Regions from separate parts of the Rhodococcus sp. NPDC057529 genome, predicted to be linked through region 1. Evidence: riboswitches for the same ligand, from Rfam matches in the RefSeq annotation. Region 1 holds a riboswitch; the other holds the start of a gene.
The links. Region 1 has a riboswitch for S-adenosylmethionine ahead of ACFU5V_RS35370 (LLM class flavin-dependent oxidoreductase). Riboswitches for the same ligand answer to the same signal wherever they lie in the genome.
Positions count from the first base shown of each region.

Region 2: linked by a shared signal. The riboswitch ahead of ACFU5V_RS29695 (putative leader peptide) and the one ahead of ACFU5V_RS35370 (LLM class flavin-dependent oxidoreductase) in region 1 are both predicted to bind S-adenosylmethionine.

Region 1 covers NZ_JBHVEY010000025.1:88,809-93,991, reverse strand. The annotation lists gene ACFU5V_RS35390 (VOC family protein) at 1-265, shown strand, start outside; gene ACFU5V_RS35385 (SDR family NAD(P)-dependent oxidoreductase) at 276-1,043, shown strand; gene ACFU5V_RS35380 (SDR family NAD(P)-dependent oxidoreductase) at 1,080-1,850, shown strand; gene ACFU5V_RS35375 (GNAT family N-acetyltransferase) at 2,259-2,762, opposite strand; SAM riboswitch class IV at 3,081-3,194, shown strand; gene ACFU5V_RS35370 (LLM class flavin-dependent oxidoreductase) at 3,254-4,336, shown strand; gene ACFU5V_RS35365 (NtaA/DmoA family FMN-dependent monooxygenase) at 4,360-5,183, shown strand, end outside.
Region 2 covers NZ_JBHVEY010000017.1:139,517-144,699, reverse strand. The annotation lists gene ACFU5V_RS29715 (GNAT family N-acetyltransferase) at 1-231, opposite strand, end outside; gene ACFU5V_RS29710 (ABC transporter substrate-binding protein) at 243-1,214, opposite strand; gene ACFU5V_RS29705 (amino acid ABC transporter ATP-binding protein) at 1,251-2,033, opposite strand; gene ACFU5V_RS29700 (amino acid ABC transporter permease) at 2,030-3,022, opposite strand; gene ACFU5V_RS29695 (putative leader peptide) at 3,169-3,243, opposite strand; SAM riboswitch class I at 3,251-3,347, opposite strand; gene ACFU5V_RS29690 (sulfite exporter TauE/SafE family protein) at 3,560-4,327, shown strand; gene ACFU5V_RS29685 (HAD-IIA family hydrolase) at 4,404-5,183, shown strand, end outside.

The sequences.
Region 1 (5,183 bases):
CCAGTTCCTCTCGCCCGCCACCACACAGCCGGACCGGGTCGAGTACTGGCGCACCGGGCCGTTCCACGTGTGCCTGACGTGGCCGGACGTCGCGCAGTTGGCCGGACATATCGAGCGGCACGGCGGCAAGCAGCGCAGCAAGGTGTGGACGCTGTTTCCCGGTCGCGACATCGTCTACTGCGAGGACCCGTTCGGCAACATCCTTGAAATCAGCTCGGGCACGTTCGATCAGACCTGGGCCAACCGTGCCTCCGCACCAGAGTGAAGGACTATCCATGAATGCTCAACACCTTGCAGGCAAGACAGCGCTCGTCACCGGGGGTGGCGGCGGATTCGGCCGCGCGATCAGTCGACGCCTCGCGGCGGCGGGCGCCGAAATTGCGGTGCTCGACCGCGATCCTGCCGGCGGAGAAGCCACCGCCGCAGCGGTTCGGGAGGCTGGAGGCCTCGCAACGTTCCACAAGATCGACCTCACGGATCCCAGCGCAGTGCGCGACGTGGTCGACTCCGTGGTCGGCGAGTACGGCCACCTCGACATCGCCGTAAACAATGCCGGAATCGGCGGCGAAATGGTGCCGCTCGCCGACTACCCGCTCGACGCCTGGAAGCAGGTGATCGATGTCAACCTGAGCAGCGTGTTCTATTGCCTTCAAGCCGAATTGGCGGCGATGACCTCGCCGGCCTCGGGCGGAGGGGCCATCATCAACATCGCCTCGATCATGAGCACCGTTGCGATGCCGAACATCAGTGCGTACGTGGCGTCGAAGCACGCGGTGCTCGGGTTGACGAAAGCCGCAGCAGTCGAATACGGCTCGCACGGAGTGCGTGTCAATGCGGTCGGACCCAGTTTCGCGCGGGTGGGATTCACCGCCGACAAGATCAGCGACGACGCCCAGTGGGATTCGATGGCAGCACAACATCCATTGGGCCGAACCGCGACTCCGGACGACATCGCCGATGCGGTGGCACATCTTGCGAGCGAGAGTTCGTCTTATGTCACCGGTCAGCTTCTCCTCGTCGACGGCGGATACACCGCGCAGTAGAGCGTTCACGACGGAATCGATAACAAGTGAGGCAATATGATTGACGATCACCAGGGTGCCGGCCGTGTAGCAATCGTCACCGGTGCCGGTGGCGGGATCGGCGCCGCGACGGTGCGCCGATTGGTTGCGGACGGGATCCGCGTCGCGGCCGTCGACCTCGACGAGCAGGCTGTAAAGGAGTTGGAGAGCGAACTCGGAGAATGCTGTTTGGCGGTCGGTGCCGATGTCTCCACCCACGACGGAACACGAGCGTATGTCGACGCGGCACGCGCGCATTTCGGGCGCATCGACTACCTGCACAACAACGCCGGAATCGAGGGGTCGGCGACCGCTCTCGACGAGAGCGACCCGGACCAGTTCGGGCAGGTACTCGCGGTCAACGCGGGTAGCGTGTACTTCGGAATGCGGGAAGTGCTTCCGCACCTGTATGCGCAGGGGCGAGGCGCCATCGTCAACACCGCAAGCCAGGCCGGAATCCGAGGTGTTCCCCGGCTCTCCGCGTATGCCGCCAGCAAGCACGCGGTCGTCGGACTGACCCGAAGCGCCGCCCTGGAGGCGGGGGGACGCGGCGTCCGGGTCAATGCCGTCGCGCCCGGTCAGATCGCGACCCGCATGATCGACAGCCTCGAGGAGCAGTGGGCGCCCGGCAACGCGGCAACTGTCCACGACCAGCTCATCTCGCAGATCCCACTCGGCCGATATGGCACAGCCGACGAGATCGCGACGCTGGTCGCCTGGCTGTTGTCGGATGATGCGTCGTTCGTGAACGGTGCCGTCTACACCGCTGACGGCGGAACCACCGCGTAACGACGGCACGTGCGGAGAGAGGCGCCCGGATCGTCCGGGCGCCGACCGCAGGCCTTGGCGTTCTTCGGCCGAACCGGCATAGTTGTGGTCGGTATCGAACCCGGCGCCTCGTCGAGCCGAGGAGATTCGATCTGCGAGTCCTGGCCGCGAGCGGCAAACCGATCGATCGCGGCCGTGTCGAGTCGATTCTGACTCGCAGGACGCCGGAGCCGATCAAGCAGTGCGTAGTCGATCTCGGAGTTCTCGTGACCGATGAACCGACCGTGGTTGAGGCCGATCCCGCGCTCGGGATGCCGCGTCGCCTGTGCATCCCATTGCACAGTTCGGGTGACCGATACGGCGTATATCGCCGCAGCGGTTATCCGAATTGACCAACGACGACCAGCACGGCCGTATGCAACGCGTTACCTACCCGAACACCTTCTCGAAGCAGTTCGAGAAGGGGAGGGCCTCGTAGGGCGAGAAGGTCGGGATCCGCGAGTAGCCACTCTTCTCGTACAGCCTGACCGCGTCGGGTTGCCGGTCGCCGGTCTGGAGGATCAAACGGGGTCGCCTCGCGTCTCGTGCCGCATCCTCGACCGCGGTGAGCAGCGCGGTCGAGACCCCGGTTCCGCGTTCTTCCTTGACGACGAACATCCGCTTCAACTCGAGATCGTCGCCGTTCCAGCGCAAGGCCGCGTGGCCCACGGCTCGTGGCTCCGCAGACTCGAGGTCTCTGACATACACCAGAACGGTGAGATGCACCGATTCCGGATCCACCGCATTGGTGGCTGCCCGAACGGCGTCCGACACACGATCGGAATACCTGGGGCCGACTTCCGCTGCCATGGCCGCCCGCAATGCCACCGCGTCGGGATCGGACCACGAGGCTGTGCGGACGACGAACTCGGTGCGCGTGGCGCTTTCGGTCATGACTGTTCTCCGTACGACTAGATTCGACGAATGACGGTGTCATGACGAGGACGCCTCGGTCGATAGTTGAAATCACTGCAACCTCAATGACATCCGACGAGTGAAACTCTTCCGTTCGGAGCGCGATTGGGCTAACGGGCCGATGCCGCGTCGTCGCGCCGACGGTCGTTCCGTCCGCGAATGGTGTGCCGTCAGGTGAATTTCAATCACCGGGATCGTAAAGCTACGCGTGGCCCCCTTCGTGGGCTATGGGAAGCATTGAGCATGTTGTGACGGTGCGCTTTTCGGCCTTACGTGTCGTGATACATTCATGTCGACGGTCATGAGTACCAGCATCAAGCCCTGGCTTGCTGGTCGGCAACCCTCCCGCGCGGCGGGGTGCTCCAGGTGACGACCCGGCGGAATCGACAACTGATTCCGCAAGCGCGCAAGGAGTCCGTGGACCCTGGTTCTCCGGTGCGCGTCCGCACTCCTTCGAAAGGACTTTCGTCGTGGTTCGAGCGCCCAAACCGCTACACCTGGCAGTCGAGGTAGATGGCGCGGGAGGTCATCCCGCCGCGTGGCGTGTGTGGGGGCGCCCGCCTGCCGATGTGGTCTGTCCCCGGGTTCTCCGGTCGGTCGTGGACACAGCCGAGGCTGCCGGTTTCGCGCTGGTCACCATCGACGACCGAATGGTGCCGGGGGAGGGCGCATACCCCTTGGGACGGTTGGATGCTGGGACGCGTGCGTCGTTCGTGGCGACGACGACGGCCACTATCGGGGTGGCGCCGACGGTGCACGTCCTCACCACCGAACCGTTCCATCTCGCGACGCAGCTGGCCAGCCTCGATCACGGCAGTCGGGGTCGCGCGGCATGGGTGGTCGGCTCGGACAACTCCGCGGACGTCAATGGTGCAGTCGGATTCGAGCCACGTGCCCCCGAGGCCGTACGGCGCGAGGTTCGAGACGTCATCGAGCTCGCCCGGCAGCTCTGGGATTCGTGGGAGGACGATGCCGTGATCCGCGATGCCGCGACGGGTCGCTACCTCGATCCCGACAAGGTGCACCACGTCAGGTTCGAGGGCGAATTCTTCAGCGTCGTCGGACCGCTCATCACACCCCGTTCACCGCAGGGGCAGATAGTCGTCGTGGGAGCTGCGGAACTGGGGGTGCCGGATCTTCTCGACATTGTGCTGCTGTCCGGTCGGGATGTGACCGACATCGGGATGTCGGCGGCGGGACAGCGGGCCGTGACCTTCGCCGATGTCGAGGTGATTCTCGATACGAAGACCGAGTCCGCGCAGTCGCGCCTTGCCCGCCTCGATGGGTATGCGCTGTGGCCGGACCGGGGACGCCTTCGATTCGCGGGTTCGGCACGAGACTTCGTCGACCTGGTGCGGTCCCTGGCGGACACGGTGGACGGTGTCCGGATCCATCCCGCCGTCGTCACCACTGATCTCGCCGTTCTGGTCGACGAGGTCCTTCCCATATTGCAGGAGTTGTCACTGCATCGGATTCCGAAACCGGGCTCGACGTTGCGGGAGACGCTCGGACTACGTCGGCCGCTCAGCCGCTTCGCATCGACCACCAGCTAGCCACGACCAGGCAGGAGTTTGCCATGTCCACTCCGGACACCGGAGCACCGTATGATGCCGACGCGCAGGTCCACCTCGGTGTTTTCTACCCGGGAATCGGCCCGCAGACGGTGTGGGAAGATTCCAAGGCCCCCGACCAGGTATCCCCGGAAACCTTCCTGCGGGTTGCTCAAACCTTGGAACGGGGCTTGTTCGATGCGTTCTTCCTCGGCGACGGCCAGCGTGTGCGGGAGAACCGCGGTGCGGCACTGGCCACCGACATTGCGGGCCGTCCCGACGCCATCACTCAACTGTCGGCGCTTGCCGGGGTGACCAGCCGGATCGGTCTCGTCGCCACGCAGAACACCACGTACAGTCTGCCGGTCGACCTTGTGCGGCGGCTGGGAAGCTTGGATGTCCTGTCCGACGGACGGGCGGGATGGAACATCGTCACCACCGACAACGCGTGGACCGGCGAGAACTTCCGGCGCGGTGGATGGCTGCCGCACGAACGCCGCTACGAGCGGGCCACCGAACTCGTCGAATTGGCCAAGGAATACTGGGACGCGTGGTCGCTCGCCGATGTCGCCACGGATGCCCACCAGGACAGTTGGCTGCCGGCCGACCGATCTGCGGGCATCGCACGGAACAGTGACCTTCTGCACGCCACTGCGGTCTCCACCGTTCCGTCGAGCAGACAGGGGCGGCCCGTGTTGTTCCAGGCCGGCGATTCCGTCGGCGGCCGTGACCTGGCGGCCCGCCATGCCGACGTCGTGTTCTCGGCGAACAGCGAGTTCGACGCGGCCGTTGCCTACGCACGCGACCTCCGGGCGCGACTGTCCGCTCACGGCCGGTCCACGGATTCGCT
Region 2 (5,183 bases), on a different contig from region 1:
GCGGAAGGCCCCGCCCGCCACCGACGCCCCGTCCTCGACCACGACGAGCAGCGCACCCACCGGTGCGGCGAACTCTTCCGCCGGATACGTGCTGAGGTCCTCGTACATCTGGTCGCGGGACCGCCCGTACCGCGTGCTGTATTCGGTGGCCAGTTCTTCGAGCAGCGGCGCGGCCAGTGGATCGGTCTGATCGACGAACACGGTCTGCACGGGGTCGGTCCTCTCGCTCACTGTTCCTCCTGTCAGCTGGTCTTCGGGAGTCCGGGCGGGTTGACGACCGACGTGTTCACGGCCTCGTTCGCGATGTTCCAGCGGTCGAGAACCTGCGCGTACGTGCCGTTCTCGATGACGTGGTTGATCGCCTCGTTGACTGCGGTGATCAGCCCGTTGTCCTTCTTGGTGAGCACGGCGATCTCACCCTGGAGTGCGTCGCCGGCGCCCGAGAACGTTCCGGCGATCTCGGTCTCCCCTGCCTGCGCCACGTGGAACGACGACGACGGGTTGGGGCCGAAGTAGGCGTCGATGCGACCCGACGCGAGCGGCAGATAGTAGTCGGTGGTGTTCTGGTAGTACGTGATGTCGGTGGGTTCGAGGCCGGCCGCCACGTTCTGCTCGCTCCACTTCACCAGCAGCGCTTCCTGATTGGTGCCGGAGGACACCGCGATCTTCAGGCCCGCGACGTCCTTGGGTTCCTTGATCTGGATACCGCTGTCCTTCTTCGTCTCGAACGCGACCGTGTCGAGGCGGTACGTCGAGAAGTCGTACTTCTCCTTCCGCTCCTCGGTGACGGTGACGTTGGAGATGAAGGCGTCGGCTTCCCCCGAGTCGATTCGGACGAAGTTCTGCGCCCAGTCCGCGGCCTGCAGGTCGACCTTCAGGCCGAGGACGTCGCCGATCAGGTATGCGAAGTCGGTCTCCGAGCCGATGAGCGTCTTGTCGTCGTCGGCGTAGAAGCGCAGCGGCGGGGCCGATCCGGCGCTGCCCGTCACGACGAGCGTCCCGCGGTCGCGGATCTGCTGGGGGACCTTCGCGGCGATCGACTCGACCTCGTCGGTGGTGATGCGATTCTGATCGGCGGTGAGGTTGTAGCCGGCGGCCGAGGTGGGCCCCGATCCCTCGTCCTCGACGTCGCCGCCCCCGCACGCGGCGGCGAGCAGCGCGACGGTGGTGAGGGCCGAGGCCAGAATCTTCTTACGGAACCGTGCGGTGGACATGTGTGCCTTTCGGGGATCCACACCGGGGTGTGGAGGTCAGAGAACTCGGGAGAGGAAAGCTTTGGTGCGGTCGTGCTGTGGGTCGTCGATGACCTGCGCGGGCGGGCCCTGCTCCACGACGACGCCGGCGTCCATGAACACCGCCGTGTCGGCGACCTCCCGCGCGAAACCCACCTCGTGGGTGACGATGACGAGGGTGGCGCCGTCGCGTGCCAGTTGTTTGATGACGGCGAGGACCTCACCGACCAGTTCGGGGTCGAGGGCGGACGTGGGCTCGTCGAACAGGATCACCGCCGGGCGCAGTGCGAGGGCGCGGGCGATCGCGACCCGCTGCTGCTGGCCACCGGACAGTTGCCGCGGGTACTCGTGAGCCTTGTCGCCGACGCCGACCCGATCCAGGAGGGCGATCGCCTCGGCCTCGACCTCGGCACGGTCGCGGCCCTGCGCCGACACCGGTGCCTCGACCACGTTCTCCAGCACCGTGAGGTGCGGGAACAGGTTGAAGTTCTGGAACACGAATCCGATTCGGGACCGCTGCTTCAGGATGTCGCGTTCCCGCAGTTCGTGGAGTTTGTTGCCCTTGCGCCGGTAGCCGATGAGGTCGCCGTCGATCCGGATGGTGCCCCGGTCGACCTTCTCCAGGTGGTTGAGCGTGCGGAGCAGCGTGGACTTGCCGGAACCCGACGGGCCCAGGATCACCGTCACCTCGCCCTTGCGGACCAGCAGGTCCACCCCCTGGAGGACTTCGAGTGCGCCGAAGGACTTGTGAACTCCGCGGACCTCGACCGCGAACTCCGCCTGCTGGGTGTCGGTCGTCATTTCGTGGCCCCTCTCGGTACGGAGACGCCGGCGTCGCGGATCTCGGCGAATTTCCGGGTGACCTTCTGCCACGGAGTCGGGGGCAGCGCCCGGGCCGATCCGCGGGCGTAGTGCCGCTCGACGTAGTACTGGCCGATCGACAACAGCGTGGTCAGGATGATGTACCAGATCGTCGCGACCATCAGCAGGGGTACGACGCGACCGTTGCGGCCGAAGATCACCTGAACCTGGTAGAACAGTTCGGCGATCGCCATCGTCGACACGATCGACGTTCCCTTGAACAGGCTGATGACCTCGTTCGCGGCGTTCGGCAGGATGCCGCGCATCGCCTGCGGCAGAACGATCTTGAAGAACTGGCGACGACGCGGAATGCCCAGCGACTGGGCCGCCTCGATCTGCCCGTGGTCCACCGAGATGATGCCGGAGCGGATGATCTCGGCGGAGTACGCGGCCTGGTGCAGTGCCAAACCGATGACGGCGGCGGTGAAGCCGCTGATGACGCCGTTGACCTCGAACGTCAAGAAGCCCGGTCCGAACGGAATGCCCAGCGACAGAGTCTGATACAGGTACGTGATGTTGAACCAGAACAGGAGTTGCACGATCAGCGGGATCGACCGGAACGCCCAGATGTACACCCAGGCGATCACCTGCAGCACCGGGTTGTGCGACAGGCGGCCGACCGCCAGCACCACGCCGAGCGCGAATCCGAGGACCGTCCCCCAGAGGGTCAGCTTCACCGTCATCCACAGGGCCTGCAGCACGGAGCCGGCGGTGAAGTACTTGGCGAACGTCGCCCAGTCCCACCCCGGGTTGGTGGCGAGGCCGTGGACGAACTGGGCGAGCAGCACCAGCACGGCGGCGCTGACCACCCACCGCCACGGGTGCCACCGTCGTGCGACCTCCAGCGCGGCGTCCGCGGGCCGGTCACCATTGCCGGACGGTTCGGAATCGAGGGGCGCAGCCGAACGCGCCCGGACGGGGGCGCTCACGTTCGCTCACCACTGGGTACAGACATCACTGAGGCGGCCTTTCACCTGGAGACGGGACGGGGAGGAGGGCGCGTCTTCCGCGGGATGCGGGCGCGCGTCAGGCGCTCACCTGGCGTTTCACCCGGTGAGCGTGCGGTGAGACCTCGTCAACAGTGGCAGGAGGTGGTACGGCACAGGTCGATGTGCCGTCTGCGCCACGCAGGGCGCGCGGGGTAGTTCATGTGCTGCCTTCCATCGATCCCGGCGGTAGCACCCGCACCCGAAAAATTCGGAAGGGTTGCTGCGACGTCAACGAGCCAGGTCTCTCGGTCGCTCTGGATGGTTGAAGCGAACACTAGCTGCATTCCCGGACGTCGTCAACACGGGGTATTTCCCTGCAACACAAGGGAAATAGCGTCGCGCGGACGCAAGAATCACCGTGCGCAGAAGTGCTGACAACCGGTCGGGGATGCGGTTGGATGGGACGCGCGGTCGCGTATCGCCGCCGCCGCGTGACCCGGCTGCCGGGCCGTCGGAGGCCCTTGTAACGTCGCCTCGGTGACACCACTCGAAGTCATCGCGATCCTCGTCGCCGGCGTCGGCGCGGGCGCGATCAACGCCATCGTCGGCAGCGGCACGCTCATCACCTTCCCCACCCTGGTGGCTTTCGGGTTCCCTCCCGTGACCGCCACGATGTCGAACGCGATCGGCCTCGTCGCCGGTGGCGTGTCCGGCACGTGGGGATACCGGCGGGAGCTCGCCGGGCAGGGACCGCGGCTGCGGTGGCAGATCCCGGCCTCCCTGTGCGGTGCGATTCTCGGCTCGTGGCTCCTGCTGCACCTGCCCGAAACGGTGTTCGAACTCATCGTCCCGGTGCTGCTGATCCTCGCCCTGATTTTGGTGGTGCTGCAGCCGAAGATCCAGGCCTGGGCGAAGCAACGCGGCAGCCACGAGGCGGGCCTGAGCACTACGCGACTCACCCTGCTGACCGTCGGCACGTTCGCCGTCGGGGTGTACGGCGGATACTTCACCGCTGCGCAGGGCATTCTGCTGATGGGCGTGATGGGCGCGATCCTGCCGGAGAGCCTGCAACGGATGAACGGCGCGAAGAATCTGCTGTCGCTCATCGTCAACGTCGTCGCCGCGACCGCGTACACGCTCGTGGCCTTCGACCGGATCAGCTGGGCGGCCGCCGGCCTCATCGCGGTGGGCTCGCTGCTCGGCGGCGTCCTCGGCGCCCGCTACGGCCGCCGCCTGTCCCCCACCGCGCTGCGGGGAACCATCGTCGTCGTCGGTCTCATCGGCCTGTTCCGGCTGCTCGCATAGTCACGCATGCACCCTCCCGCTCCTCCATACTGAGTCGGTGAGCAACGAAGTAGAGCACCCGGGCTGGACCTATCTCATGGACATGGACGGCGTACTCGTCCACGAAGAGCATCTGGTCCCCGGCGCCGACCTGTTCCTGGCCGAACTCCGGGAGTCCGGCACCCCGTTCATCGTCCTGACCAACAATTCCATCAGGACTCCGCGCGATCTCCGCGCCCGGCTGCTCCGCACCGGCCTGGACATTCCCGAGGAATCGATCTGGACGTCCGCCCTGGCCACCGCGACGTTCCTGGCGAACCAGCGCCCCGGCGGCAGCGCCTACGTCGTCGGCGAATCCGGGCTCACCACCGCGCTGCACGACATCGGATACGTCCTCACCGAGAACGATCCCGACTACGTGGTCCTCGGTGAGACCCGCACCTATTCCTTCGAGGCCATCACCACCGCAATTCGCCTGGTGGAGAGGGGTGCTCGCTTCATCGCCACCAACCCCGACCCCACCGGACCGTCGCGCGAGGGCTCCCTTCCGGCCACAGGATCCGTTGCGGCATTGATCAGCCGGGCCACCGGCCGCGACCCGTACTACGTTGGCAAGCCGAACGCCCTGATGATGCGCTCGGCGCTGCGGGCCATCGGCGCGCACTCCGCGAACACGTTGATGATCGGTGACCGCATGGACACCGACATCGTCTGCGGGCTCGAAGCCGGGCTGCAGACCATCCTCGTCCTCACCGGAATCTCGACGCGGGATTCGGTGGAGCTGTTCCCCTACCGCCCCACCGCGGTTCTCAAATCGGTCGCCGACCTGGTCGGCCGCACGTCGGATCCGTTCGGCGATGCGGCTGCGCCACCCGTG